Regions from separate parts of the Photobacterium sp. GSS17 genome, predicted to be linked through region 1. Evidence: predicted binding sites of a transcription regulator. Region 1 holds the regulator's gene; each other region holds the start of a gene.

Evidence for each region. Region 1 encodes CRP, which controls carbon source genes, mostly activating them, when cyclic AMP is high. Its sites were predicted from a motif close to TGTGANNNNNNTCACA; they were not measured.
Region 2: the regulator CRP is predicted to act here: its motif matches at 2,605-2,620, upstream of mlc (sugar metabolism global transcriptional regulator Mlc).
Region 3: the regulator CRP is predicted to act here: its motif matches at 2,256-2,271, upstream of udp (uridine phosphorylase).
Region 4: the regulator CRP is predicted to act here: its motif matches at 1,974-1,989, upstream of cdd (cytidine deaminase).

What each region holds. Positions count from the first base shown of each region.
Region 1 is NZ_CP117517.1:3,303,275-3,310,787, reverse strand. It holds gene astA (arginine N-succinyltransferase) at 1-129, shown strand, start outside; gene astD (succinylglutamate-semialdehyde dehydrogenase) at 141-1,598, shown strand; gene PGW97_RS15125 (DUF1338 domain-containing protein) at 1,643-2,437, shown strand; gene PGW97_RS15120 (hypothetical protein) at 2,661-2,840, opposite strand; gene crp (cAMP-activated global transcriptional regulator CRP) at 3,191-3,823, opposite strand; gene PGW97_RS15110 (OsmC family protein) at 4,096-4,503, shown strand; gene PGW97_RS15105 (phosphoribulokinase) at 4,667-5,536, opposite strand; gene PGW97_RS15100 (YheU family protein) at 5,647-5,862, opposite strand; gene PGW97_RS15095 (hydrolase) at 5,934-6,920, opposite strand; gene PGW97_RS15090 (TIGR02444 family protein) at 6,974-7,474, opposite strand; gene PGW97_RS15085 (ABC transporter ATP-binding protein) at 7,497-7,513, opposite strand, start outside.
Region 2 is NZ_CP117517.1:1,276,352-1,283,864, forward strand. It holds gene PGW97_RS05685 (hydrogenase expression protein HypA) at 1-1,612, opposite strand, end outside; gene queE (7-carboxy-7-deazaguanine synthase QueE) at 1,773-2,441, opposite strand; gene mlc (sugar metabolism global transcriptional regulator Mlc) at 2,711-3,925, shown strand; gene PGW97_RS05700 (PEP-CTERM sorting domain-containing protein) at 4,103-4,804, shown strand; gene PGW97_RS05705 (VanZ family protein) at 4,904-5,317, opposite strand; gene PGW97_RS05710 (S1 family peptidase) at 5,332-6,069, opposite strand; gene prsT (XrtA/PEP-CTERM system TPR-repeat protein PrsT) at 6,259-7,513, opposite strand, start outside.
Region 3 is NZ_CP117517.1:2,313,862-2,321,374, reverse strand. It holds gene PGW97_RS10355 (HAMP domain-containing methyl-accepting chemotaxis protein) at 88-2,037, shown strand; gene udp (uridine phosphorylase) at 2,487-3,254, shown strand; gene ygjK (alpha-glucosidase) at 4,040-6,613, shown strand; gene PGW97_RS10340 (Card1-like endonuclease domain-containing protein) at 6,797-7,513, opposite strand, start outside.
Region 4 is NZ_CP117517.1:1,725,577-1,733,089, reverse strand. It holds gene PGW97_RS07700 (hypothetical protein) at 114-641, shown strand; gene PGW97_RS07695 (CidA/LrgA family protein) at 745-1,086, shown strand; gene PGW97_RS07690 (CidB/LrgB family autolysis modulator) at 1,083-1,763, shown strand; gene cdd (cytidine deaminase) at 2,049-2,936, shown strand; gene PGW97_RS07680 (DMT family transporter) at 3,093-3,992, shown strand; gene PGW97_RS07675 (TAXI family TRAP transporter solute-binding subunit) at 4,296-5,270, shown strand; gene PGW97_RS07670 (hypothetical protein) at 5,534-5,938, opposite strand; gene purT (formate-dependent phosphoribosylglycinamide formyltransferase) at 6,347-7,513, shown strand, end outside.

The DNA of each region.
Region 1 (7,513 bases):
TCGTTCAGTAACTTCCGTGCCGCAGTCGATAAAGTCGACGTCATGGATGGCGTGGCGGTGATTTCTGCCGAAATGGCAGCAGCGCTTCAGGTACAACAGGGAGATCAGGTACGCCTGATTGTCCAGTAAGGAGAACAATGATGACTCAATGGATCGCAGGCCGCTGGGTAGCGGGTGAAGGGGAAGCGATGCAGTCGCTGGACCCGTTTACAGGTAACGTGGTCTGGGAAGGCCGCGCGGCAACGGGTGAGCAGGTTGAGCAGGCGGTAGCCAGTGCGCGTCAGGCGCTGCTGAGCTGGCGTCATACCCCGTTTGCGGAGCGTCAGGCGATTGTCGAGCGTTTTGCTGAGCTGGTAAAAGAGAATGCAGAAGCGATTGCAACCGTGATCGCCGAAGAAACCGGTAAACCGCTATGGGAAACCCGCACCGAAGCTGGTGCGATGGTCGGCAAAATTGCCATTTCCCTGCGTGCTTACCACGAGCGTACCGGTGAAAAACAAAAAGATGTGGCGGGGACACAGGCTGTCCTGCGTCACCGTCCGCTGGGTGTTATGGCCGTATTCGGTCCTTACAACTTCCCGGGGCACCTGCCAAACGGTCACATCGTACCGGCGCTGCTGGCGGGGAATACCGTGGTGTTCAAACCGTCTGACCTGACGCCGAAAATCGCGGAAGAGACCATGAAACTGTGGCAACAGGCGGGTCTGCCAGCTGGCGTGCTCAACCTGGTTCAGGGTGCGCGAGCAACGGGTGAAGCGCTGGCAGGATCAAACGGGATTGATGGTCTGCTGTTTACCGGCAGTGCCAATACCGGCCACTTGCTGCACCGTCAGTTTGCTGGTCAGCCGGGCAAAATGCTGGCGCTGGAAATGGGCGGCAACAACCCGATGGTGATCTCCTCCCAGTATGGTGAGCTGGATGCAACCGTCTACACTATTATTCAGTCAGCGTTTATTAGTGCCGGTCAGCGTTGTACCTGTGCCCGTCGCCTGTACCTGCCGAAAGGGGAAGCTGGCGATGCCGTGTTGGCTCGTCTGATTGAAGTTGCCGGCAACATTAAAGTGGGTGGCCAGTTCGATGAGCCGGCACCGTTTATGGGGCCGCAGATTTCGGTTCAGGCCGCAGACAACATTATCCGTGCTCAGGCTAACCTGATTGAACTGGGTGGCAAACCGCTGCTGGAAGCGACTCGCGGCCAGGGCGCCGTGGTGACGCCGGGTATCATCGAAGTCAGTGATATTGCCGTGCTGCCGGATGAAGAATATTTCGGTCCGCTGCTGCAAGTGGCTCGCTATGATGATCTGGAGCAGGCGGTTGAGCTGGCAAACAACACCCGTTACGGCCTGTCTGCTGGTCTGGTTTCTACCGACGACAGCGAGTGGCAATACTTCATTGACCATATCCGTGCCGGTGTCGTGAACCGTAACCGTCAGCTGACGGGCGCAAGCGGTGATGCACCGTTCGGTGGTCCGGGGGCTTCGGGCAACCTGCGTCCAAGTGCGTACTACGCGGCAGACTACTGTGCCTACCCAATGGCATCAATGGAAGGCGACCACACTGAAGTTCCGGCGCAACTATCACCGGGGATCAGCCTGTAAATCCGGGCGCCTGAATTCACTTTAGTTAAGAGGATGGCAAACACATGGAAAGGGTAGAGAAACTGTTTGAAGGGCTGTGGCAGGATTACATTCAGCGTTTGTGTCCGTCAGCGGCGCAGGTTCATGACCTGCTGACCGAAGACGAACCGCTGCTTAATGATCATATTGCGTTGCGGACCTTCAACCTGCCCAAAGTGGGACTGGATCGCCTGGCGGCGCCGTTTATCGCGATCGGCTACAAACCGTGCGGCAAGTATCATTTCGAAGCGAAGAAGCTGTATGCTGAGCACTTTGAGCACCCGAACCCGCGTGCACCGAAAGTGTTCATCAGTGAGTTGATGGTTGGACAATTCAGTTCTGAACTGCAGCAAGCGGTGCGTGAGCTGGTTAACCAAGTACCGGAAGAGGCGCTGAATGATCCTGCGTTCCTGTACGGCGGCCGTTTGTGGGAGCTGGATTTTGCGACCTACGACATGCTGTCAGCAGAAAGTGAGTATGCAGGTTGGGTGGCTGCGCACGGTTACGGGGCTAACCACTTTACGGTCAGCATCAATCAGCTTGAGCAGTTTACCGAAGTGGTTGAGGTGAACCAGCTGCTGCGTCACAACGGGTTTGTCATCAATGAGTCAGGTGGTGAAGTCAAAGGCAGCCCTGAAGTGCTGCTGGAACAGTCATCGACCATGGCTGATCGGGTTGATGTCGGCTTTACGGATGGTGTTCACTCGATTCCGGGTGGCTTCTATGAGTTCGCTAAGCGTTACCCAATGCCTGACGGTGAGTTGTACTCGGGCTTTGTAGAAGCATCTGCCGACAAGATCTTCGAAAGTACGAACATGTAAAACGCCCATTTATCGCAGAATGGGTCACCAAGCCTTGAGGGTCTGACCTTCAAGGCTGCTCTCTGGTCAATAGCGATAACCGATCAGAATCCCAATGAGATGCTTTCCCTTTGCCCCGCAGCGGTTGTTGCAGGGCTTTTTTCGTTCAGGCTCTGCTGTTTCGTACCACATGTTTGTGGGATGGTGTTTAGTGCCAGCGCATGGCAGGCATCGGTTATCAGCGTCAGTGCTGGCAATCCAGCGGTGGCAACGGCAGGGCAGCCGGACAGCCGTCCTGTAAGGTTGTTTGCTCATGGTAATGGCGGTTGCCGCTAAAGCCGGTCAACTCGACGGTGGCAGGCAACGGGGCAATGATAGCCGGGCTCAATGAGGGCTGGTGCGGGGAAAAACGCTCGATATCCATATCTGTTATCCGTGTCAGGACCTTGCATCAGTTGCATAGGCGTCTCTCCTGAATGTAGCACTTGTCCGGCCGGAGGCAAGGGGGAAAAGGGTGAGCGTGTCGGCAACTCTCGGATGTATCGCGCCGCAACGCCGGGCGATCTCTCGCGCTGCTGGGTGTCGCGAGCATTCAAGTCCCGCCAATGTTGCTAAGTACGGTTCCTGGCAACACGGTAATGAGCGAGGGGGACGTCGTGAGAGGGACTCTGAAGCAGGGGGTGCATAAAGGGATAAGGGCTAGTTGGTATGCCGGTGGCTGATAATAAAAAAGCCGCTGAGCGCGGCTTTTTTCACTGACGTTGCAGCGGCATCTTAGCGCGTACCGTAAACCACGATGGTTTTACCGTGCGCAGAGATCAGGTTCTGCTCTTCCAGCATCTTCAGAATACGGCCAACCGTTTCACGGGAACAGCCAACAATCTGACCGATTTCCTGACGGGTGATCTTAATCTGCATGCCATCCGGGTGAGTCATTGCATCCGGCTGTTTTGCCAGGTTCAGAAGTGTCTGAGCAATGCGGCCTGTTACGTCCAGGAATGCCAGGTCGCCGACTTTCTGGCTGGTCACTTGCAGACGGCGAGCCATCTGTGCTGACAAGCGCATCAGAATATCAGGGTTAACCTGAATCAGCTGGCGGAATTTCTTGAATGAAATTTCTGCCACTTCGCATGGGGTCTTCGCGCGAACCCAAGCAGTACGCTCCTGGCCTTCTTCGAACAGGCCAAGCTCACCGATGAAGTCACCCTGGTTTAGGTATGACAGGATCATCTCCTTGCCTTCTTCATCCTTGATTAGGACAGCAACAGAACCCTTAACGATGTAGTAGAGTGTTTCCGCTTTTTCCCCTGCATGGATCAACGTACTTTTTGATGGGTACTTGTGGATGTGGCAATGGGAAAGAAACCACTCTAGAGTTGGATCTGTTTGAGGTTTACCTGGAACCATATTACTAACTTCCTCTGCGTTTGTTGCCCAACAACGACGTCCCTATAAGTTTGAGGCTGGGCCTAACAATAATTTGTTCGCCGTTTAGGATATTCAGTCAACCGCTGGGCTGCAAGCTCACGTGAATAATTAGTTCAGAGTTTATCTTTTTTCGGCGCGTATTTCTTGATATTGATCTATCGGAAAAGGCCATTTCGTGGTCATAAGTGTGCACATGATCACACAGTTGTCAGATAGTGCCAAAACACCCTATTTTAGAGAAGGAGAAAGCCATGCAATCACGAGTGAAATGGGTCGAGAATTTGACCTTTTTGGGTCAGTCAAATTCCGGCCACAGCGTGGTGATGGACGGAAACGGCGGAGAAAAAGCGCCAAGTCCGATGGAAATGGTTTTAATGGCTGCGGGTGGCTGCAGTTCGGTAGATGTGGTTGACGGCCTGAAATCTGCCGGGCAGAAAATCACGGCCTGCGAAGCGCAAATTACCTCAGTACGACGTGAGCAGGCCCCGCGTCTGTTTACTTCTGCCAACATTCATTTTGTGGTCGCCGGCCACGATCTGGATGAAGCGGTGGTCGCCAAAACCGTGGCTGATTCACTGGAAAAATACTGCTCGGTTTGCCTGATGCTGGGGGAAGGGGTAGAAATGACGCACTCTTATGAAGTGATCGCTCAGGATTAATCGGCTATCGTCAGTTAACTGACGAGAACGCCTGATATGTTAAATTGCCGCCCGCCCGGTGCAATGCACTGGGCGGGCGGTGTCTTGTCGGTACCGGGTGCGGCGCTGAGGACGGTTCGTTCACGCTGCTCGCTAAGCCAAGCTCAATAACACCTCGTCGTGATTAGCTGATCTTGCCGGTATCAATTAACTGCTGGATCAGTGGACGCATAATCAGCTCCATCGCAAAACTCATCTTGCCGCCCGGCACCACCAGGGTGTTGTGGCGTGACATGAAAGAGCCCTGAATCATCGCCAGCAGGTAAGGAAAATCGACTTTCTTGATACCGCGGAAGCGGATCACTACAAAGCTCTCATCCAGGCTCGGGATCGCCTTGGCACTGAGCGGGTTCGAGGTGTCGACCGTCGGGACGCGCTGGAAGTTGATATGGGTGCGGGAGAACTGCGGCGTGATGTAGTTCAGGTAATCATCCATTGAGCGGACAATTGAATCCATCACGGCTTCCCGTGAATGGCCGCGATCGCGGGTGTCGCGCACGATCTTCTGGATCCATTCCAGGTTGACAATAGGCACCATGCCGATCAGCAGATCCACATGCTGGGCAACATTGGTGTCGCCATCCACAACCCCGCCGTGCAGCCCTTCATAGAACAGCACATCGGTGTTTTCCGGTAAATCCTGCCACGGGGTGAATGTCCCCGGCATCTGGTTGTAAGGCACCGCCTCATCGAAGGTGTGCAGATAGCGGCGGAATTTCCCGCTACTATCCTCGCCGTACTGGCGGAAAAAAGATTCCAGCAGGGGGAAATCATTCGCTTGCGGGCCGAAGTAGCTGATGTGGCGGCCCTGCTCTTTGGCTTTACGGATTTCCACATCCATCTCCGGTCGGGTGAAGCGGTGAAAACTGTCACCTTCCAGCCAGGCGGCGTTGATGTTCATCATATTGAACATCTTACGAAATGCTTCCGAGGTGGTGGAGGTACCCGCCCCTGAGGACCCTGTTACTGCAATAATGGGATGTTTTGCAGACATGACAAACCCTGTCGTTAACATTAACGGAAAGAGTTATTAACAGGGTGGCGCGGTCAGGTCAAGCTGGATTGTGAAAAATGCCGACCAGAAAACGGAACGCGTAGAGGCAGTTAGCCCAGGTGACGGCGCAGTTTAATATCCACGGTTTCGTGCAGTTCGGAGTAGACAATCACGGCCTCACCCCGTTCCAGTTGCTGGCGAACCCGGCTGACTTTCTCATCCATGCTGAGCTCACGCTCACCGTAATCGGTCCCTTCACGCAGGACAAAATGCTCAATCAGGTTGTTGAGGGTTTCGGGATCAATCTCTTGCCAGGGAATAATCATAGGAAATACTCGGTAGTTGCGAAATCTGGCGAAATTATAGGGGGAATTTCGCCAGTTGTAGAGCGCTGGTGCTAGTCGTGGTCGGCGTCTGCTGGCAGGAAAGGGCTGAACCATTCCGGCACGGTGGTTTCCAGCCAGAAATCCGGTCGCCGCCAGCTGCCGGTCACAAACCCGACATGGCCGCCGTACGGGCAGAGATCGTACACGATGTGCGCCGGTAACGGCTGCGCCGGGATCACGGCCTCGGTCATGAAAGGATCATCTTTGGCGTGGATGATCCGCAGTGGCGTGGTGATGTCGGTCAGTTTGGTCAGGCCGCTGCAGCGCTGATAGTAGTCATCGGCATCCGCGAAGCCGTGCAAGGGGGCGGTCACCATATCATCAAACTGGCGCAGGGTACGGATCTGCTCAGCCTGATCCGGTGACAGCGGCATCGCGCCGGGCAACACGGCCAGTTTTTGGCTCAGGGTCCGCTTCATCGAGCCCAGCAGGTATTGTTGATACACCCGGGAAAAACCCTGTTCGATCCGGGCGGAACAGGCCGCCAGATCGAGCGGTGGCGAGATGGCCTGAGCTGCCAGTAAGTCGGATGAGGTGCCGGTTTCGGCCAGATAGTTAACCAGCATGTTACCACCCAGCGAAACCCCGACAGCAAAAAACGGCTGGCTTGGCAATTTTTCCCGCAGCCAGCGCAGGAAAAAACGGGCATCGCTGGTTTCCCCGGAGTGGTAGCTGCGGGGATGGCGGTTTATTTCCCCGCTGCAGCCGCGAAAGTGCATCATCACGCCCAACCAGCCCTGATTGTGGGCGGCGTGCAGCAGGCCATTGGCATACGGGCTGCGAAAGCTGCCTTCTAGGCCATGAAACAGCACCATGACCGGTTGCTCAGCACGGCAGGTATCCGGTGCTGCGGTCCAGGCCAGATCGAGAAAATCGCCGTCCGGCGTTTCTATCCGCTGCGTGACGGGGGTAAACAGAGGCTTGCGCCGCAGAAAGCGGGGCAGCAGGGTTTGCAGATGGGGGTTACGCAGCCCATTGGCCGGTTCAAACGGAGTCATGGGAAATCCTTCTAGACCTTTTGGGTAAGTGTACGCGCTCCTGACGCGAAAGATCATCTGCCCTCAGACGCTGCTCCCCGCAGCTGGTTGAGCAGGGTATCCGGTAAGCCGAGCTGGCGGGCGTAGTTGGCCAGATTAGGCGGCTGAGGATTGGGCTGATTGTCTGCGGGGTGAGGGACAGGGCAAGACCTTGCCAGCGCCGCCAGCAGATCGCGGTGCTGGCGTTTTTCCAGTGCCAGCTCAAAGTCGAGTAGCTTGCGGTAGGCGGTGGGCGCCAGCCCGGGTTTCAGCTCCCGGCGCAGTTGACGAAAATGGCTGAGCAGGGCGTCGGTATCTGTCAGGGCGGCCAACAAGGCCGGCAGAGCGTCTGCCGGCAGCGCCTGTGCCTGAGTGTCCAGCCAATGCAGCAGCAAGGCCAGGTTCACATTGCCCTGATAGCTGTCCTGTAAGCACAGGCATGCCTGTTCCACACCGAGGCGGGCATAATGCGTCAGAGCAAATTCCCAGAAAGCCTGGGTTTGGTCTGTCAGCGTATCAGGGGCAGGGTTTGGCATCACGGTTGTCCGGTTTAACTGATTAACGGGCCTGAAATT
Region 2 (7,513 bases), 1.6 Mb from region 1:
CGCGGTCAACCACCAGGAACAGTGCCAGGCTGTTGAAACGGTAGTTATCAGACAGTTGTTTGATGACATCGGGGACATCGAAACGGATCATCTGTTTGCCGGCAATCGTTACCGGAGACCAGACACCTTGCTCTTGAACCACCCATTCATCGACCGCAATGTTGCTCCAGTAACGGACGGTAAACAGACCGTCATCAATAATTTCTACGACCACGTTATCGGTGAGTTTAAAGCCGTTAACGGATTCAAACTCTGGCCCGGCATTGGCCTGAGCAGTGATCAGGTCATCCAGACTGGTGAAGGCGGTATCCGGCAGCTGTGTGGAGTAAACGCGGCAGGTGTCTTTGTCGTTGGTGGTGTCACACAGCAGGTACGTTTCTTTTTCCGGCCGCCAGGTGAAATAAAAGCCTGAGGCATTTTCATCAAACGTCGCAGTATCCTTGATATAGCGGGTCATGAAATGATTTTCCCGGCTCGATAGAAAATCGTGGATCCGTTTTCCTGACAACGAATAGACATTCGCCTCCAGGGAAATTCCCGACTTATCATCTTTCGTCAGCCCGGCATCGGTCAGCATCGCGGTTCTCTGAGTCGCCAGGATGACTTTCAAGTAACTGAACAGCCCGGTCCAGCCTTGAGAGGTAAGCACCTGATGTGTGACATCTTCTGTCCCGAATGCGGTTGAGCCGCTGAGATAAGTAAAAAATTCACTCAGATTAATGTCTTCGTTACCACTTTTTTTCCAGCGGAATTCTGCCACTTCGGTCTGTGAACCGTTATACGAGGTGTGGTCCGACATCAGGACAGTACCGTTGTTACTGCTGCCAGCGGCAACCTGCCAGTAACCGTCGCTCAGAATGGCCTTAATATCTGCCAGCGCAGCATCCTGCTCGGTATAAAAGCGCTCAATACGACCGTCGGTCATGGATTTGACAATAGAAAGCTGCATCAGATCTTTCAGTGTCATGCCTTCCAGGCCGATTTGGGGGAACAGGGTATCGCGAATATCCAGGGCCATGTTGTTGATGTCCTGTAGCGCAAACAGCACTTTACCCTGCGGCGCATCGGTAAACACCTCAGTAAATACCCCCCAGTTGCCGTCTTTGACGATGCGTTTGGTCAGGGCGTAGTAAGTCATCGATGTTTCCAGCGTGACCGTCAGGCGTTCGCTGGCCAATGGAGTCATATAAAGACCCTCAGGCAGTGCTTCACCCAAGGTGAATTCGGGGATCCCCGCCGGATCAATCAGCAGTACCGCGTTGACTCTGGGTTTGGTATCGCCGGTAAACGTATAAATCCCTTCACCGTTTGTCTGCCAGTCGGTCAGCTCGATGGATTCCAGCACCTTACCTTTATCGTCCAGCCAGACTGCGGCAAAATTTTGTTCTGTCAGATCTTTCACTGCGTTGGCGTAAGCCTGAGGAAGCAGTGACAGTGAATGTTGCTGAGCCAGAGTCATTTGGTCAGGCAGATCGACAGAGACTCTGAAGTCGGTCGTTACCGGTGTGGCCGGAGCCGCAACAGGATTGGGTGTCTCACCTCCACCTCCGCCACAGGCGGTCAGAAGCAGGGCGAAAGCCGTCAGGAAGCAGTATCCCAGATAGCTGCGCATAATATTTCCCCACAAATGATTATGACTATTGGTTTTTTGCTGAGTATAGATAGGACAAAATTAGCCATTGTTAAGAGGGGGAAGGTGTCTCAAAGAATAAGCGGCCGTCCGAAAAGTGAGACGACCGCTTGAAGGTGATGGGGTGGTGCAGATCAGAGGCTTAGGCAATCGCCAGATATTTGTGGGTCTGAATGGACAGACGCCAGTTGCGGGCAATGCAGGTTTCAATGCACAGCTCGGTCGCACGCGGCTTCTGGCTGATTGGCTGAAGCGCAATGCTGACGTTTGTTTTCAGATTTTTGCCAGCCAGCAAATCATCGAGTTGCTCGATGTCCTTGGTTGTTCCAACCGGATGCTTAATTTCGTCAGCCCGCTCCAGTGCGCTTGGCAGCACAGGAAGTTTGGCCTTCATGTTGATTTTTGGCGACACGGTTACCCAGGTGTTGGCTGTGGCCTTCACTTCTGATGTTCCGCTGGTTTCAATCTGACAACGGAAACCGGCCTGCTCCAGTGCTTCGGTCAAAGGCACCAGATCATACAGGCATGGCTCACCACCGGTGATAACAACATGCTTCGCGGTGTATTTCTGATCATGGAGCAGATTCACAATGCCCTGAGCATCCAGCTCAGTCCAGGTCGGAGAGTCGCCTTTTTTCGCCATGATCTCAGCAATTGAAACATGATCCTGCGGCTCTGCCGACCAGGTCTGTTTGGTATCGCACCAGGCACAACCCACCGGACAGATCTGGAGTCTGACAAAAATGGCCGGTACGCCGGTAAAGACACCTTCGCCCTGGATGGTTTCAAAGACTTCGTTAATTTTGTACACCGCAAACCTCGTGGTGAGTTGAACAGGAGTTGAACCGCGGCATTATGGCAAAAAAGCTGTGAGCTGTCTTCCAGTAGATAAATTTTGGTGGTGAATTAACCGCGACCATTTTGAGGGAAATATGAAGCGGCATACAGTTTTCACTGATTGATTTCGATTTCCCTGTGACTCTTGTCACGTCCCATGAAACTTCGGCTTCACAATTACTTCGCAAAGTAAAAAAATTCAATTGTTCATCTTTATATCTACATTTTTTCAGGAGTTAAGGCATGTATGTCGCTCAGCCTGGTCATATCGATCATATCAAGAGAAACAATGCCGGCAGCGTCTACAAGCTCATTGATCAGCTTGGCCCTATCTCACGGATTGAACTGTCAAAGCGCAGCCAGCTGGCACCGGCCAGTATCACGAAAATTACCCGTGAGCTTATTGATGCTCATCTTATAAAAGAAACCGCTATTCAAGAAGCGGCCAGCCGGGGGCGACCGGCGATTGGTCTGATGCCGGCCAATGAAGGGTGGCAGTTTATGTCTATCCGACTGGGGCGTGGCTATCTGACCATCGCACTGCATGAGCTGGGGGGCGATATCCTGATTGAAGAACGTCAGGATGTGGATGTGCTGGAGCAGGATGAAGTCCTGAAAAAGCTGATTTCCGAAATTCATACCTTTTTTGCCAATCATGTGAATGAGCTGGATCGTATTACAGCGATCGCGGTTTCATTGCCGGGGTTGGTGAATGCGGAAGCCGGCACCGTACTGCAAATGCCGCACTACAATGTGCATAATTTGGCGTTAGGTCCCGCGATTCATGAGGCTACTGGATTGCCGGTGTTTGTCGGCAATGACACCCGTTCATGGGCGCTGGCTGAAAAACTGTTTGGGAATTCGCGAGATGTGGCGAACTCGATACTGATTTCTATCCACCATGGTGTGGGTGCCGGTATTGTGTTGGATAATGTGGTGTTATCGGGCCGTATCGGGAATGTGGGTGAGCTTGGCCACATTCAGATAAAGCCCTATGGTAAACGCTGCTTCTGCGGAAACCATGGCTGCCTGGAAACTGTGGCCAGCCTGAAAGCGGTGCTTGAGCAAGTGGAACAGCGACTTCGCGAAGGGCACCCGTCCACGCTTCACGGCAAGGTGCTGACAATCGAGGGTATCTGTGACGCCGCGGTTGCCGGTGACAGTCTGGCTCGCCAGGTCATCGTTGAGCTTGGTCATCACCTGGGACAGGCCATTGCAATTATGGTCAACCTGTTTAACCCCGATAAAGTTCTGATCGGCGGAGAGTTTAACCGCGCAAAAGAAGTGCTGTATCCGGCTATCATGGATTGTGTCCGAACGCAGTCACTGCCGGTTTATAATCGTGATCTGATGATTGAAGAAAGCTGCTTTTACACTCAGGCAACGATGCCCGGTGCGGCGCTGGTGAAGCAAGCCATGTATGACGGTCACCTGCTGATGAAGTTGATTGAGGGATAATGTCGCCTGTTCATTAAACCTTCGTTGCATGATTTTCCTGACAGTATGGTTTGCAAAGTGTTGGTATCTTTTACACCTGATAAACCGTACGAATATAAAACCCAGTAAAAACAGTAAGTTAATAACTGGCACACAATTCGCTTAGTAGTGAGTGATTCTATATCGGGGGAAACACTCATGATTAAGCAAACTCTTTTAGCATGTTCACTGTCCACACTGTTCCTGGCTGGCACTGCCAATGCAGAACTGATTATTGATGACTTCAGCGTTGATCAAGCAAAGATTGAGGTAAACGGTGTCGGTAGCCTATCCACTTCTGTAACAGGGCCAGATAGTGTTTTGATGGGTGAAGAGCGGGATATTCTCGTTGATGTTACCTCTGTGGCCAACAACAACTTAGGGGCCAGTGCTTTTGTCGGCAGTGGTTTTCTTTCTGTGAGTGTTGACACTCTGACATCCGCGACTGTGTCTGTTCAGTATGATGGTACAGATAACTCACCAAATATCAACGCAGCGGGTTTAGGTTCCAGAAACTTTGCGTTAAACGGCAGCGGTTTCCTGTTTGAAGTGCTGTCTCAGGACCTTGATTTAGGCATCCGCATCAACACTTGGTGGGGAGGCGGTGCCTCAACAAACTCAGCGAATCTGGTGACAACATCGTCAGCACCTGGGGTCGTTTATATCGATTTCAGTGATCCTATTTTTGGTGGCACCGATTTTACGGACATTTCTGCCCTGGAATTTATTTTCAATCCTGATGGAGAAAGTAAAGCCTACGACGTTTCATATGGCATGGTATCAGTACCAGAACCCGCTTCAATGTTCCTGTTTGGTGCGGGTTTACTGGGCTTCGCGGGGATGAAACGCAGAAAACAGTAATTCAGACAGTTGGGGCTTTCTTGCCTGCCTGTTATGGGGTTGTCTGAGGTCAACCCTGGCAGTCAACGACAAACCGGATGACCCGCGAGTACCACCTGATTAGCCAGACGAAAGTAGACGTCTGGCTTTTTGTTTTTTCTGCCGGTAGAGAAATGCGCTGCCGATGATCAGTACGCCCAGCACGTTAGCGAGGGCATCAAACAGCGAAAATTCGCGCCCCAGAGGTAACAGGCCCTGGGTGAGCTCAAGCAATGACCCATACAGAATCAGTGCCAGACAGGTTGCTCTGGGGTAACGGCGTAGTTGTGACGTACACAGAAACAGAAACGTCAGGCCGCCATAGGCGATCAGATGTAAAATTTTATCCAGAAAGAGAATGCCGTATTGCTGCAAATCGGCGAACTCGGGCTCATTTTGAGCGGGCACCAGCGAAATGTAGGCAATAAAGAGTGTGCTGGCTACGGCACCGAACCAGGCCAGATTGTTTCGCTGGAAGGGGGTGAATGTCATCATCTCGGGTTACTCACTCAAAGGCTTTGCTTCAGGGTAATTAAGTGCAGAATCGGAATCGCATAAGTGATTGCACTGGGGTCAGTGAGCATGGACTCTTTGCTGGTTTTGACGAAGACCTTATTGATAATGGCAATGACTTCACCGGTTTCCGGGTGATAAACCGGGCTGCCGCTGTTTCCTGGATAGGCTGTTGCATCAAACTGATAGACGTCATAAGGCTTTTTAAGTTGCCTTAGCTGCTGCACGGTCAGCTCCCGGGCATGATTGGCGGGCGTCGCAATGGGGGTAATACTGGCAACAATGCCCTGATGCGTTGCCGGGTACAGGCCCAGAATGGCACCAATCGGAAAACCGGTGAAACTATAGCGCTCACCTTCCCGAACCGGGCGAGTAGAAAGACGTAACGCGGGTAAGGGGGAACCGGCAATTTTCAGAATAGCCAGATCGTGCCGGGTATCCCGTTTAATGACAGTTGCGGTGCGTACCTCCGGGCTGCGGCCGGTACCGATAAAGACAACAAACTGCCGCTTACCGGTCAATAGGGAAGGGTTGACGACATGCGCATTGGTGGCAACCAATTGCGGGGCGATCACGAAGCCGGTACCAAACAACTGACCTCGGGGGCTGGCGGCTTTATCATAAAAACCGACACCCACGATGGACGGTTTTATACGTGCAATGGTATCCGGCAGGTCGGCGAAAACTGACGCCGAGAAGCAACAGAGAAGACACAATAAGAATCGTCCTGACATGAATCCTCCATATGACGAGCCACAGCATCAGCTGTGGCTCGTGTTGGTTAGAAATCTGTTAATGGCATTGACCTTTCGGTAAGGAGAGCCCCCGGCCATGATTGCAGGCATACCCGCCAAGGTTTTTCAGGCTGCCACTGTCGGTTTTAGTGGCAGCACTGTGCGTCCGGTGTGCCTGAAATCGTTTGATTATTGCATTTGTGCCATCAGCTGATTTTTCTGCTGAACATGTTCCGGCGAGGTTGCCTCTACGGTATTCAGTATATCTTTGGCTTTCTCCGGCAGGTGATTGGCAATCAGGCTCTCAGCATAGTGAAGCCCGATTTCAACACTGGCCCGTTTGCTCTGGTACGCTGCTTTCAGGGGCTCAAGTGAAGACTGAGTCTGTCCGGACTTCAGCAGGCAGTAACCATAAGTATCCTGTACTTCTGCAAACTCGCCCGCCAGCTCAAAGGCCTGGCTCGCCGGTTCACAGGCTTTGGCAAAATCGTTCTGATTCATATACAGCCAGGCCAGGTTATTGAGCGCAATAACATTTTTAGGCTCTTTCTCCAGAATGGCCCTGTAATTGGCAATGGCGGCGTCAGGTTCGGCTTTGACTTGTAGCTGCGCCAGTACCAGCACCAGAGGCTGAGCGGCTTCGCCTTGTTGGGTGATGTATTGTTTTAGTACCCTGACGGCATCATGAGTTTGTTTGTTTGCATCGTAAGCCAGAGCGAGGTCTTTGACGGTCGTGATGCTGGGGTAACGCTCGTAACGCTGCTTTTGTACATCCACAGCCTGAGCCGTTTGCCCGTTACGGGCATAAAGCTCGCCTTGCAGACGTAAATAATAGGCAGTGGTTTTTACGGCATCATTCTGTTTATCCAGAATGGCCTGAGCAGCTTGATACTGAGTGTCTTTCAGCAGCAAACCGACTTTCATCAGGTTAAAGCCGGGTTGGTCTACGAACAGTTTTTCGGCTTGTGAGGCTGTTTTGATCCCTGTGTCATACTCTTTGTTCATCTCACTCAGCTGAATGGTTCTGATATACGCATCCGGATTAAGCCGGTCGCGTTTTAGCCATTCAGTTGCTGCGAGTTGCGCTTTTCGGTAATCGCCGGATTTGAAGTGTAGCAGGGTAGCTAGACTGAAACTTTCGGCACTTTGTTGTACCGGAGTCAGACTCTCAAGAACCTGCAGACCTTTTGAGTAGTCATTCTGGCTGGCATAACCACGCGCCAGAATCATTTTCAGCGGCACGTCATTGGGCGACTGTTTGATTTTTTGTTCATAAAAAGCCAGCGCTTCCGGCAGCAGTTTGGCTTCTGTCGCAAACTGGAACAGGTTCCTGGCGATCACGAAGTTTTCCGGAGACTGCTCAGCCAGAGCCAGTGTATGGCGATAGGCATCTTCAGGTTTTCCGGTCAGCATTTCCAGCTTGTAAAGGGAAAGCAATGCCGTC
Region 3 (7,513 bases), 990 kb from region 1:
GCTGCCGCCACTGTATTCAATACAGGATATCTAATACAGATCGGGACAAATTGAGCACGCCAAAACAGAGGGAGTTGGGGGGACACTATGGTCAGAGACTTAAAACTGGGATGGAAAATCGGAATTGGCTTTGCCGTTGTATTGGGTCTGCTGTCTGTGATCCTGACCATCAGTATCATGGCGCTGCGTGATACCGAGCAGGGGATTGGCTCTTACCGGGAGCTGGCACGCGACAGTAATCTGACCGGACGTCTGGAAGCCAACATGCTGATGGTAAGGATGAACGTCAAAGACTACCTGTTGAGCCAGCGTGATGAAGATCTGCGGCAATTCACCCGTTATCTGGATAAAGTGAATACCTTAATGGCTGAAACCCGTCAGTCGGTTCATGATCCGGAACGTTCAGCGTTGCTCACTCAAATTGATGATAGTTTGAAGGAATACAATCAGTCGTTTGAGGAAATGGCAGCGCTGACCCAACGGAGCAATCAGGTCCGTAAAGATAAGCTGGAGCCACTCTACGACACTCTGTTCAGCACGATGGCATCAATTGCCCACTCAGCGTATCAGGACAATGATTACCAGACCTTTTTCTTTGCCACTAAAGTGCAGGAAGTACTGCAAACCGGGCGGCTTTATATCACTGATTTTCTGCACACCGGACTTCAGACCGATTTTAATATGGCGCGTTCAACGCTGGACACTTCGATCAGCGAACCTTTGAATCGTCTTAATCAGCTGGTGGTGAATCCAGTGCGCAAAGGGTTGCTGGGCCAGTTTCACACCGCTCATCGCGATTATCTGGACAGCCTGAGTACCATTTATAGCGATATCAACGCGCGCAATACCCTGATCTACGAAAGTCTGAATAAAATTGGACCAGCGATTGCTTCCGATCTGGATGCCGTGAAAATGTCGGTGATAAATGATCAGGATCAGCTCGGGCCACAGTTGGTGGCAGTGACCAGCCGTCGAATTACCATGAACGTGATTCTCTCTGTGGCGGCGGTGATTGCGGGGGCGGTGGCTGCATATATCCTCACCAAGGCGATTACCGGGCCTATCCGGCGCGCGGTGCAGGCGGCGAACCAGTTGTCGGAAGGGGATCTGACGCTGGTGATTGACAACCACAGCAAGGATGAAACCGGCCAGTTGCTGGACGCGGTGCAACATACCGCCACGAATCTGCGCAATATGATCACCACAATCTCTGCAGCCAGTATTGAGCTGGCGTCTGCGGCCGAAGAGCTGGCCGTGACTGCAGCGCAGTCTAATCACGGCATTGAAGAGCAGGAAAAGGAGACGGAACTGGTTGCGACGGCGATGAACGAAATGACCGTGACTGTTCATGACGTTGCCGATAATGCGGCACGGGCGGCGGAAGCGGCCGATCAGGCAGACCGCGAAGCCACTGTCGGTGGGAAGGTGGTCGAAGAGACGATTCAGTCGATTAATCAGCTCTCTGATCAGGTGATGGATTGCTCAGCGAAGCTTCATGAGGTCGAGAAAGAGACCATGAATATTGGCCGGATCCTCAACGTGATTCGGGAAATTGCCGAACAGACCAACCTGCTGGCTCTGAATGCTGCCATTGAAGCCGCACGAGCCGGTGAGCAGGGACGTGGTTTCGCTGTTGTGGCTGATGAAGTCCGCTCGCTGGCACAGCGTACCCAGTCATCTACCGAGGAGATTCAGACGCTGATTGAACAGCTTCAGTCTGGTGTGAAAAGTGCGGTAACCGTGATGAACCACGGCAAGGATCAAGCGGTTGCCAGCGTGGGACAGGCCGCCGATACCGGAGCTGCGCTGAAAGCCATTACTCATGCGGTGAGTGTGATTAATGATATGAACATGCAAATTGCCAGTGCAGCAGAAGAGCAAAGTTCGGTGGCTGAAAGTATCAACCAAAATGTGGTGTCGGTACGACGGATTGCAGAGGAGAATGCCGTTGCTGCCACTCAGAGTCAGAATGCGACCAGTGAGATTGCGCAGCTGGCAGAGCAATTGAAAGGGATGGTGACCCAGTTCAAGGTTTAAGGGACAAAGGTATAAAAGACAGAGGTAAAAGAGGCAAAGGTAAAAGAGACAGGTTTAAGGTCTTCAGTAAGAAGAAAAGAGTCGAACGTTTTGAGCTCGGACAAAAAAATCGTTGTAAATTCCATCAAGTAAAGGGCCGGGTGCAAGATGCAGCCGGCTTTTTTACTGGTGATATTCAAAACAAATAGTGTGATATATCGCAAAGGTAAACGTTTTTATGTGACTACAGTCACTGTTAACTGAAATGTTAAAAGTCATACCTTTCTCTTAATGTGACAATCATCACTTAACTATTGGTTGCTATGAGCTATCGTTATTCTGTGTTTCACAAGTGCTTCTGACGCGAAGCCTTTTGAGTAACAGATTTTCGAGTGCTTGTGAAACAACTCACGTAGAGCCGCTAGCCTCTTATCCCTATCTGGCGGCAATAACAAAAAAAGGATATGACTATGTCTGACAACGCAGTATTTCATCTGGGTGTGACCAAAGCCGATCTTAACGGTGCTGAACTGGCGATTATTCCTGGCGACCCTGCTCGCGTAGAGAAAATCGCGAACCTGATGGAAAATCCTGAATTTCTGGCTAGTGCGCGTGAGTACACAGTTTACCGTGCCAAGCTGGACGGCAAGCCAGTAGTAGTGTGTTCTACAGGTATCGGTGGCCCATCAACTTCTATCGCGGTGGAAGAGCTGGCTCAGCTGGGCGTTCGTACTTTCCTGCGTGTCGGTACCACAGGTGCAATCCAGCCGCATATTAATGTGGGTGACATGATTGTGACTACCGGCTCTGTGCGTCTGGACGGTGCCAGCCTGCACTTTGCGCCGATGGAATTTCCTGCCGTGGCTGACTTTGATGTGGCAACAGCCATGAAAGCGGCTTGTGATGCTGATGGTGCAACCGTTCACACAGGCGTAACGGCTTCCAGTGATACTTTCTACCCAGGTCAGGAACGTTACGACACATTCTCCGGCCGTGTGGTACGTCGTTTCCAGGGCTCAATGAAAGAGTGGCAGGAAATGGGTGTGCTGAACTTTGAGATGGAATCAGCCACGCTGCTGACCATGTGTGCAAGTTCTGGCCTGCGTGCTGGTTGTGTGGCGGGTGTTATCATCAACCGTACACAGAAAGAAATTCCTGACCACGCCACGCTGAAAGAAACAGAAGCTCGCTCAATCAAAGTCGTGGTTGAAGCTGCACGCCGTATGCTGGCCCAGTAAATACTGAGTCTGAGACCGGCAGGAGCGGCTATTCATTTGGTGTAAAACGCTCTGTCTGTTCGTCAGTCTCGTATCAGGTAAAAAATTATGAAAAAACCAGTGCGAAAGCACTGGTTTTTTTCTTTTCAGGCACGGTGGTAGCCAAATTCATCGCATTGCCCCCATGACGAAACTCGTTTTTTGTAACTGAATACAGAGTGCATAAACGAAGAAGCGGGCTTGTCCGGCGCTATAAAAAACGGCTGATACGTTGAGTTACAAATGAGAGATTAACGAAACAATCTATGGCCAAGAATGGCATGTGTTAACTGAAAAATGTCATGATTTAACCAGTGTTTCGTACGACACTGTGTCCATCCGTCATTGCCTTACAAGGAATACGTGACCTTGTTCCAGAAACCTTTCTGAGAGTTCTGCCTGCTTTCTTTCTGTATGTAACGAATTAAGTTATGCGTCAAAATCCCCATAGTTATCAGTAATAACAAATGCTTAACTGTTCAATTCCAATACAGTGTGATCCTTTGTCCAGACTCTCTCCGTCGCTTTAAATAGTTATTCATTGTTATCCCCTTCGTTTTCCATTCTTACTATTGATAATTGATTCACTAAAAAAATAAAGTGTGATTTCGGTATCTTTTACTTAAAATTTTACCAGATTATTATCCCTCCGAATTTTCGTATTTTATGACATTGCGATTGTTTTCTTTGAGCAAGGCAATTTCTTTTCAGCACCATTTTTCCCTGTGTCCGGGCGACGCTGGCACTGGGAGCAAGAGGGAATCAATATGTTTCGACACACAGTGTTAGCCGCTCTGATAGGTTCAGTCATTGCGCTGGCGGGCTGTAATAGCAGCTCCCAGGATGAGAAAACCGCCGCCGTACCATCCGGCCCATACAAAAATGTTATCGACCGCACCGGATCTCCGGCGTTTCTTCGTGACTATGACGAGTACAGCAACCTGAAATACAACGCATTTGTTGATTTAGGGGCGTGGCATGGGCATTTGTTGCCAGCCGATGAGCAAGGCTATGGGGCATTTGGCGGGATCATGCAGATTACCCAGGAATATGCGCATTACATGTCAGGACAGGCATTTGACAAGCTCCACATTGCCGATCGCCTGAGCGGGGAAGTGATTGATCTCGCAGGTGCTGAAGCAACGGTGTACAGCACGCCGGGCGCATTAGTGCAAATTCTCAAAACAGACGTGCTGACCGTACAAATGGTGCTGCGGTTTGTGACGGATCGGACCTCACTGGTCGAAACTCAGATTACCAACCACAGCGGTAAAGCGATGGAACTGGCGCTGACCTGGGACGGTGAGCTGTTGGAAAAAGCCCGTTCGACACCGGGTTATGAAACCATGTCAGTGGATGACATGTATCCGGATTACCAGCGCCGTATCGAACCAATTGAAAACGGTCTGAAAATTCGTTTCGGCGAGATGAAAGACAACTGGGCCATCCGCAATGACGGGGATGCGGAATTCCGGATTGTGCGTTCTGTGGCTAACCAGACCCAGGTTGAGACCAATAATATTGCGTTCTCATCGACGGCTGGCCAGCACGTGCCTGCCGATGGCACGGTGAAGATCTACACCACGTACTCACATCTTCATAATGCCGAAGAAGTGGAGAAAGAAGCGCGCAAAATCGCCGACATTCTTGCTAATCCACAGCCTTATATGCTGGCTACGGATGAGCGCTGGAACTCGTATATTGCATCGGGCATGGTGAATCAACAGGCAACGGAAGCTCAGGCTCGTGTGGGGGTTAAAGCGATGATGACCCTGAACGGCAACTGGCGTTCGGCAGCCGGGGATATTCACCAGTCAACCGTAACGCCTTCCGTCACGGCTCGCTGGTTCTCTGGTAACCTGACTTGGCCGTGGGATACCTGGAAACAGGCTTACGCCATGGCGCATTTCAACCCGGATGTGGCGATGGATAATATCCGTACGGTGTTTGAGTATCAGGTTAAAGGCAATGACCCTATCCGTCCGCAGGACCAGGGATACTTGCTGGATGTGGTCAGCTATTCCTTGCCGCAGAGCCGGGGTGGTGCCGGGTCAGAAAACTGGAATGAGAGAAACACCAAGCCGTCACTGGCTGCCTGGGCTGTGATGGAAGTCTACCATGCGTTGAAAGATGAATTTAACCGTCCGGCAGATGCACAGGCCTGGATTGATGAAATGTATCCTAAACTGGTGGCGTATCATGATTGGTGGCTGACAAATCGGGATCACAATAACAACGGTGTGCCGGAATACGGTGCCGCGGTGGATCCGGCTCACAATACCGAAGATGGCCACATGTATGTGTGGGTAACCACCACGGAAGACTTGAATGCACGGTTTGGGGCGGATGTGCTGGAGCACAAAGGCAACGATTATAAAGTGCGGGGAATGGATAACTACAACACCATCCTGGATGAGGTGAATTACACCGCGCTGCATGTGGGCGCACAGGAAGCGGCAGGCTGGGAATCCGGAATGGACAATGCTGCCCGGTTTGGCTTTATTTCGGACGAACAGTTGCAAGCTTATGCCGACAGCCACTATGGCGGTAATCTGTCGGCAGCAAGAAAAGACTGGGAAGTACGTTTTGCGGAAAACCGGGATGATAACGGTGAACTACTGGGATTCTCCATGTTGCAGGAGTCGGTTGATCAGGCTTCATACATGTACTCAGACAACAAATATCTGGCCGAAATGGCGGCGCTTGTGTCCAAGTCGGTACCGGGCAAACAGCGAGCACAGGAGTTTCTTGATGGCGCTGAAGCGCTGCATACCTATATCAACACCTGTATGTTCGATGCAGAAAGCCAGTTTTTCTACGACATTCAGATGAACGTCGACCCGAACGGCAAGCTTGCTCCAGTGATGAAAAATGGCGTGGCCTGTGCGGGTGAGCCAATCGTAGCCCGTGGCCGCGGCCCTGAAGGCTGGGGACCGCTGTTTAATGGTGCAGCGACGCAGGCAACGGCGGATAAAGTCGTGAACACAATGCTTAATGCAGAAGAGTTTAACACCGCATTGAAGTATGAGGGGGCCGGTATTTCGCTGCCAACTGCGTCGCAGAGCAACCCGGCGTATCATGCCGATATTTACTGGCGTGGTCGCGTCTGGCTGGATCAGTTCTATTTTGGGGTGCAGGGCATGAAGCAATACGGCTACGGTGAAGAAGCGGTGCAACTGGCCAACGCCTTGTTCAGCAATGCCGAAGGCATGGTGGGTGACGGCGCGATTCGAGAGAACTATAACCCGGAAACCGGTGCCGTGCAGGGCGCGAGCAACTTCTCATGGAGTGCGGCGCATCTTTACATGCTGTATCGGGACTTCTTCAAAGAAACCAAATAGCGTGAGAAGGTATTATCCTCAGGCTTGAGTGAGAAAGAAGGGCAAAGGTAGAGGTCGAAGGATAGAAGCACAGAACCGCAAAAAGACCCCTTCAGAAAAAGAACCGTCATAAAAACAAAACCGCCACAGTCGTGGCAGTTTTGTTTGTCTTTTGTGGGCAGCTGTCAGCAGCATTGCGCAGACTTAGGCCAAATCCTGGCTCTGGCCTCCCGCCGCTTTGAACCACTGATGCAGATGTGTCTGCAAATCACCTAACTGCTCCGGCCCGATAATCGCCAGACCCAGATCCTGAGCGCGGACCAGATCGTGGTGACGCAGCGGACGGAAGCTGACTAGCATTGCGCGCGCCTGCAGGCCACCCAGCAGATCTCGCAGCGATTCCAGCTTATACAAGGTGTCGTCGCCGTCATCACGCATGCCTTTAGTTTTACATTCAATGATGTGGAGTTTGTTGTTCACCACGGTTGCCACATCCAGCTCGTTACGCACTTCACGGTCGCCGATTTGGCGGTAAACCTGCACCCCGAGGGAGTGATCCTGAATGGTCGGCAGATCGTTCTGAATCGCACGCACTGTGCTGTGCACCAGGTTCTCCAGCCACTCACCGTTGGCAAAGCGACGGGCCTCTTCATGCTTAAAGGTCAGTACACCGTCTTGGTAATTGGCCAGTCCGGTTTCCTCTAAATCATTAATCAGCATGCCCAGCTCTTTATAGCCTTGCTGCTTGTCACTCAGTTCAACGTCCAGTTTTTGTTCTTTACGGCAGGTGGTCGCCAGGTAGTTCAGTGTTGCCAGACCCGGCCCCAGTTCCAGTGCCGCACTAGCCCAGCGTTGGCCCAGTTCCCACAGTTGCTCGTTCAGGGCTTCTGGTACCTGAGATTCCGGCAGTTCGCAACGGGC
Region 4 (7,513 bases), 1.6 Mb from region 1:
TGCTGGGCGTATTTACCGCATAACCAGGTTGACCTGAGATCACCTGTCAGGTTGTGCGGAATCATCAGGACACTGTCATTCATGGATTCGAAGTTTGAATTGAAGTAATTGATATGGCAACCAGAACTCTGACACGCTGTTACCGTTTTCCTGACGTGGACTTCGAGCCTGACCTGCGTTTGCTGGTGTGGAAAGACAAGTCAGAAACGTCGCTGACTCAGCATGAATCCCGCCTGCTGGAAGTACTGTGCTATTGCGCGGGGGAAGTGATCAGCGCTGAACCTTTGTATGAAAAAGCCTTCTCTCAAATCGACCCTTACGAAGATGCCAGCGGGCAGCATTATGACATCAATGCTATTTTCCATTCGCTGACGGATAAGCTCAATAAAGACGGCAAACTGGCAATTCCAATTGAAGTTTTGCCCCATTATGGATTCCGTGTGCCTCTGCCGGACAAAACATGCCGGACGGTACATCAGAGCCAGTTGAAGCCTAGCCTTCCGGCCCCGGAAGAAGATGTCCCGCCTCATTACGAAGAAACCCCGACCGAAAAAATCGTGAAATACAGCGTCTGGCACAAAATCTCTGTGGCAATACTGACGCTGGCCGGGGTCGCCATGATCGTGGCCTCCACATTCTGATTTTGCAATCTAACTTCCATGGTCCGAGCAGGTCATTTTAGTGTGGTCTGCGTCACATTTATTTTGTATGATGAATGTGTGGATTCCTGATAGTGAATGGCTCATGGCGTATCTCCGTTCTTTCTTTATCATCTTTATTTGCCTGATGTTGGGCAAAGGTATTCAGGCCCTGACTGGTCTGGCAATTCCCGGCAGTATCATCGGGATGTTAATCCTGTTTACTGCCTTGTCGATGGGTTTACTCCCCGCTCATTGGGCGATGAAAGGCTGCCACGTACTCATCAAGAACATGGCACTGCTTTTTGTACCTGTCGGTGTCGGACTGATGAATTATCTGGACCTGCTGACAGATAACACGCTAACTATTTTGCTCAGTACCCTAGGCAGCAGCCTGGTGGTATTTATGGTGATTGGCATTGCTACACACTATAAGGAAAAACAATGATCTGGCTTCTGACTACCGTTGTAGTGTTTTACACCGCACGGCTTATCTCCAAACGTCTACAGCACCCGATTGTTAACCCTTTACTGATTTGTCTGCTGGTGATTATTCCGCTTCTGATGTGGTTGCACGTACCGTATGAAACCTACTTTGAGCAGAACAAATGGATTAACGCCCTGCTGGAACCCGCAGTGGTCGCTCTGGCCTTTCCATTGTACGAGCAACTAAGCCAGATTCGCGCCAAATGGAAAGTCATTTTTTCCGTGTGTCTGGTTGGCAGCGTGTTATCCATGCTGACTGGGGCGGGTATTGCTTTCATGATGGGTGCCGACGCCCAGCTGACGGCATCGATTCTGCCAAAATCCGTAACGACCCCCATCGCAATGGCGGTCGCCGATCAGATTGGCGGCGTGCCTGCTATCGCTGCAGTCATGGTCATTATCGCGGGCTTGTTTGGTGCTGTTCTGGGTTATCCGCTGTTTTCTCTTTTTGGCGTGAAAGCACCTATCGCCAAAGGACTGACCATGGGCACCGTGTCTCACGCGCTGGGCACGGCAAAGGCGGCAGAAGAAAATTATCAGGAAGGCGCATTCAGCTCGCTGGCACTGGTTATTTGCGGCGTCATGACATCAATTCTGGCACCATTATTGTTCCCACTGCTCACAGCGGTGTTTCAATAGTGCTAATGTTTCTTAGCATAATTCTTTTTTAGCGTTTTCTTTAGTGCACAGGTTCAATTGATTCACCAGGATCAGCCAAACTAAGAAACAGACAAAATGAGTGGGTAATCGAATACAATCTCTAACTCACTGATAAATATTGCACTTTGAAAATTAACTTGTGTGAACTCACTCTCAATAATGAAAACAATGAAACAAACAAAACAATAACGTGATCAATATCACACAACAAAGTAAGGACACAGCCTACAATATTTCTCCATACACAAGACGGAGTGATAACTCATGCACACTAAAGTAATGGATGCTTTAGGCGCTTTACCCGCTGATTTAGCATCGGCCATCAAACCGATCGTGGAAGCGGATCATTTTGATGCAACTCTAAGCCCTGAGGTGTTTGCTCAGTTGCTGTCACAAACTCAGATGACAGACACTGAATTACGTGTTGCATTACTTCCGCTTGCCGCCGCTTATTCAATTACCCCCATTTCGCATTTCAATGTAGGCGCAATTGTGCGCGGTTTGTCCGGCACTTTGTACTTCGGCGCCAACATGGAATTTGTTGGTACCAGCCTGTCGCAAACGGTTCATGCTGAACAATCTGCTATCAGCCACGCCTGGGTAAAAGGTGAAACTGGCCTGCAGGACATTACCATCAACTACAGCCCTTGCGGTCACTGTCGCCAGTTCATGAACGAGCTGACGTCAGCGAAAGATCTGATTGTGCAACTGCCTGAGCGCGAGGCAAAAAATCTGCAGGAATATTTACCTGAATCGTTCGGCCCTGCCGACCTGAACATCACCGATGCCCTGCTGGCAACCGTTGATCACGGCATGCACACAGAAGCAACCGAAACACTGGTTCAGGCGGCCTGTCAGGCGGCAAACCGTGCCCACGCGCCATACACCAACAATTTCAGCGGTGTTGCGCTAAAAGCCAAAGACGGAAACGTTTTTGTGGGCATGTACGCAGAAAACGCAGCTTTTAACCCGAGTCTGCCTCCGCTGCAAGTCGCTATGATCAATATGAACATGGCTGGCTACCCGCTGGCTGATATAGAGGAAGTCGCTTTGGTTGAGAAATCGGACAGTACGATCAGCCACCTAGCTGATACCCAGACCACTCTGGAAGCGCTGAATCCCGACATTCCTCTGACTTACGTCGCGGTGTAATCCATCGTAAATACGTAAAAGTCATGCTTAAAATCAGAAAAACCGCCGTAATGGCGGTTTTTTTATACTTTTGTGTCAGCAACCAAAGAAAGCGGTTTCTTATCCTTCCTCTCGCGGGTATGATTTTTCAAGTTTTTCATTACCCTATCAATTTGAATGTCACACCAACATAATCCTATTCAGGGTGCCAGCTGGATGCTGATCGCCGGACTGGCTTTTGCCCTGGTTAACAGCCTGGCACAGTATGTCAGTATCAATTTCGGCATCCCTTCAACCACTGTCGCACTCATTCAGTACGCCATTGCTCTGGTCGCGATATTCCCTTGGCTTCGGACGCTAGGGCTTCGTCGTGCACTACGCACTCAGCATTTTGGCATGCACTGCCTGCGGGTTTTCCTCGCGGTAATAGGTATCCAGCTCTGGCTATGGGCGCTTGCCTATCCGGTTCCAATTTGGCAAGGCATTGCATTACTGATGACTTCGCCGTTGTTTGCCACGATTGGTTCTGGGATTTTTCTGAAAGAAAAAGTCGGCACGGCGCGTTGGGTAGCTACCCTGACAGGTTTTCTGGGAGCGATGCTGATTCTTGAACCTTGGGCCGACGGCTTTAACTGGGCCAGCCTGTTACCGGTCGGTGCCGCGTTCTTCTGGGCCAGTTATTCCCTGATGGTGAAGAAGATGTCAGCGTATGATCCACCGGCCACTATGGTGGTGTATCTGCTGATTCTGATCACTCCCTTCAATATTTTTCTGGCTGTACCTGATTTCACAATGCCCGATACTGGTTTCAGCTGGTTGTTGCTGTTCGGAGCGGGTCTGATGACAGCACTGGCACAATGGGCTATCGCTAAAGCCTATGCGGTGGCAGATGCGTCGTTTGTGCAACCTTTTGATCATGCCAAACTGCCGCTGAATGTACTGGCAGGCTGGCTGGTTTTTGGCTGGGTACCGCCAGGACGTTTGTGGCTGGGCGCAGCCATCATAATTGCCTCTGTGGCGTTCATTACTCAGTGGGAGAATAAGAAAGCGGCGGGTCAACAGGCTGCAAGAGCATAACGCTGTCTGTCGGTCGCAGTTTGATTGCATCGCGCGCTGTCTCACTTTTCTTCCCCACCGTCTGCGGGTGTCAGTTAAGGTTTTAGAATCTATGGTTTCAGAAGCTGTAGTTTCATAGCCTAAGCTGACCCCCACAGGCGACAGGGATTGTCTTAATCCCACGACAAGTCTCACTCTCTCAACGTCTAGACTCAGACCTAATGTCGTTTGCTGAACATTCTCTGTGAATCAAACCACTCTTGATCAGCAAACACAACGTAACACCCAACCCTTCTTTCCTCTGCCCGTATCTGCGAGGTCATTATGAAACGGTTCCGCACGCTGACTATCGCTTGTTTGTCCTGCTTCAGTTTGCTTCTGGCCGCCTCCGCCTTATCCGAAACCTTTATCACAATTGGTACCGGGGGCGTAACCGGCGTGTACTACCCAACAGGAGGCGCCATTTGTCGGCTGGTGAACAAAGACAGACCGGTACATGGCATTCGCTGCTCCGTCGAATCCACCGGTGGTTCAATCTATAACATCAACAGCATTCGTGCCGGTGAGCTGGATTTAGGTATCGCGCAATCTGACTGGCAGTATCACGCGTACAACGGCACCAGTATTTTTGCCGAGAAAGGCCCGTTCAAAGCGCTGAGATCAGTCTTCGCCCTTCACCCCGAACCTTTTACCGTGGTTGCCAGAGCAGATTCAGGGATTAAAACGTTTGCTGATTTGAAAGGAAAACGGGTCAATATCGGCAATCCCGGTTCAGGACAGCGTGGCACGATGGAAGTGTTAATGAAGGCCATGGGTTGGTCGCAGTCCGATTTCAGCCTGGTCGCTGAGTTAAAAGCGTCGGAACAGTCAAAGGCCCTTTGCGATAACAAAATCGATGCCATGGTGTATACCGTGGGACACCCAAGCGGTGCCATTAAAGAAGCCACGACGGCCTGTCAGAGTGTGATTGTGGATGTTTCAGGGCCGGTGATCGACAAGCTGATAGCAGAGAATAATTTTTATCGGGTAGCCACCATTCCCGGCGGTATGTATCAGGGAAATCCCAAAGACGTGCACACGTTTGGTGTCGGGGCGACACTGATCTCTTCAGCATCAGTGGATAAGAACATCGTTTATCAGGTCGTGAAATCTGTTTTTTCCGACTTCGAGACGTTCAAGAAGCTTCATCCCGCGTTTACCCTACTGAAGAAAGAAGAGATGATCAAAGACGGACTGACCGCTCCCCTCCATGACGGCGCGAAACAGTATTACATTGAAGCCGGGTTAATGAAGGAATAGCGACACAACTCGCTGTTTACGGTAAATCGGACTGCGCAGAAAAGCAGGATGTCACTAGTCTGAAACCGATAAGCTGCATACCGGTAAACAGAATCCCGGTAAACAGAATACCGATAACACAAGAAACAAGGGAATAGACATTCCACAGCCCCCTCATTCTCTCCGAAACCGGAAAGAATGAGGATGGAACTCATGCGAAAGACTCTATAGAACCGGCTCGATTATACCTCAGAGTCAGTCGCATGAATCACGGATAACAGCTATCAGAAACGGTAACGAATACCCAGCGCGCCTTCAAGATCCGCATCAAAATCTTCAACCATGTACAGTGTCGGGCCCAGTTCACCGTAAATCTCGAAACGCTCGACCGGCACTTCAAAACCAACACCGGCACGTACGCCCAGTTTATTGTGTTTGTCGTCCACATACTGCCCGCCTACGAAGGTGTAGAAATTGTTCATAGACGGATCATTGGCCAGAGAACCCAGATTAAAGGTTTTATCTACCGCCACACCAAAGTCATCCACCCCCAGCGAGAAACGCAGATCGTGATGCTTGTACTGGACACCCGACATCGGGCTACCGAAGAAGGCACCAATAGACTGAGCCGCATGAGCCGACAGCGGCAGCGCCGCTAACAAACTTAAACCTAGAATTGCTTTTTTCATGATCCACTACTTTTTATTGCTGAATTTATGCTGGGTAATCTAGCCGCAAAAATGTCCTAATTCGAGGCCAGACCGGCAGGAATGACAGAACTTTTACAATTCTGCACACCGTTTTGCAGCTGCACTTTTCAGCATACGAACAGACAAATGCTCCTCGCCTGTAGCGTGTATCAACCATGTAGATGAAATACTCTCCGCTATTCCTGTTAAGCCATTTGACTGCGTCACAACAAAATACAGCCGCCGCACCTTGCCATACTTTTATCGCCTAATCTGTTTTACCATTTATTTATAAATCAAGGGGGATAAACAACAAAGCAAGTATACAATCACACACGCAAACGTTTGCGCATTTCATAAAATCCGGTATCATGCCGACTATTCACTGACACTCGGTAAGGATTTTCGATGATTGGTTCAGCTACCCGTTTAAACGCAACCCGTGTTCTTCTGCTTGGCTCTGGTGAGCTGGGGAAAGAAGTGGCGATTGAATGTCAGCGCCTCGGCCTTGAGGTTATCGCGGTTGACCGCTATGCAGATGCCCCGGCCATGCAAGTGGCTCACCGCAGCCATGTGATTGACATGCTTGATGGTGCCGCCCTGAAAGCGGTTATTGAGCAGGAAAAACCGCATTACGTGGTACCGGAAATCGAAGCCATTGCAACTGATATGCTGGTTGAACTGGAAGCGCAGGGACTGAACGTTGTTCCTACGGCCAACGCGACCAAACTGACCATGAACCGCGAAGGTATCCGCCGTCTGGCTGCCGAAGAGTTGGCTCTGCCAACCTCGCCGTACGCGTTCTGTGATCAGTTTGAAGAGTTCACTGCGGCTATTGAGCAGATTGGCATGCCTTGTGTGGTCAAGCCGATCATGAGCTCGTCAGGCAAAGGTCAGAGCGTGGTGAAAACAGCGGCAGACATCGAGAAAGCATGGCGTTATGCGCAAGAAGGCGGACGAGCAGGCGCTGGTCGGGTGATTGTCGAAGGCTTTGTCGATTTCGAGTATGAAATCACCTTGCTGACAGTCCGTGCTGCAGATGGCGTGCATTTCTGTGCACCTATCGGCCATCGTCAGGAAGACGGGGATTACCGCGAATCATGGCAGCCACAGCAAATGTCTGAAGCGGCGTTGCAAGCCGCTCAGGCGGCAGCAGAAAAAGTGGTGAACGCGCTGGGTGGATACGGTCTGTTTGGCGTTGAACTCTTCGTAAAAGGTGACAAGGTGCTGTTCAGCGAAGTGTCGCCCCGCCCTCACGATACCGGGATGGTCACACTGATTTCCCAGGAGCTGTCAGAGTTTGCTCTGCATGTTCGTGCTTTCCTGGGACTGCCTATTCATTCGATTACACAATATGGCCCGAGTGCGTCAGCTGTGATTCTGGCTGAAGGCATCTCTGAGAACATTCGCTTTGATAACCTGGCAACGGCGTTGGCCCGTCCGAATACTCAGGTTCGTCTGTTTGCCAAACCGGATATTCATGGTCGCCGTCGTTTGGGTGTGGCTCTGACCCGTCGTGACAGCATTGATGGTGCCGTCGATGATGCCGTAGCGACCGCTGCGGATGTAAAAGTG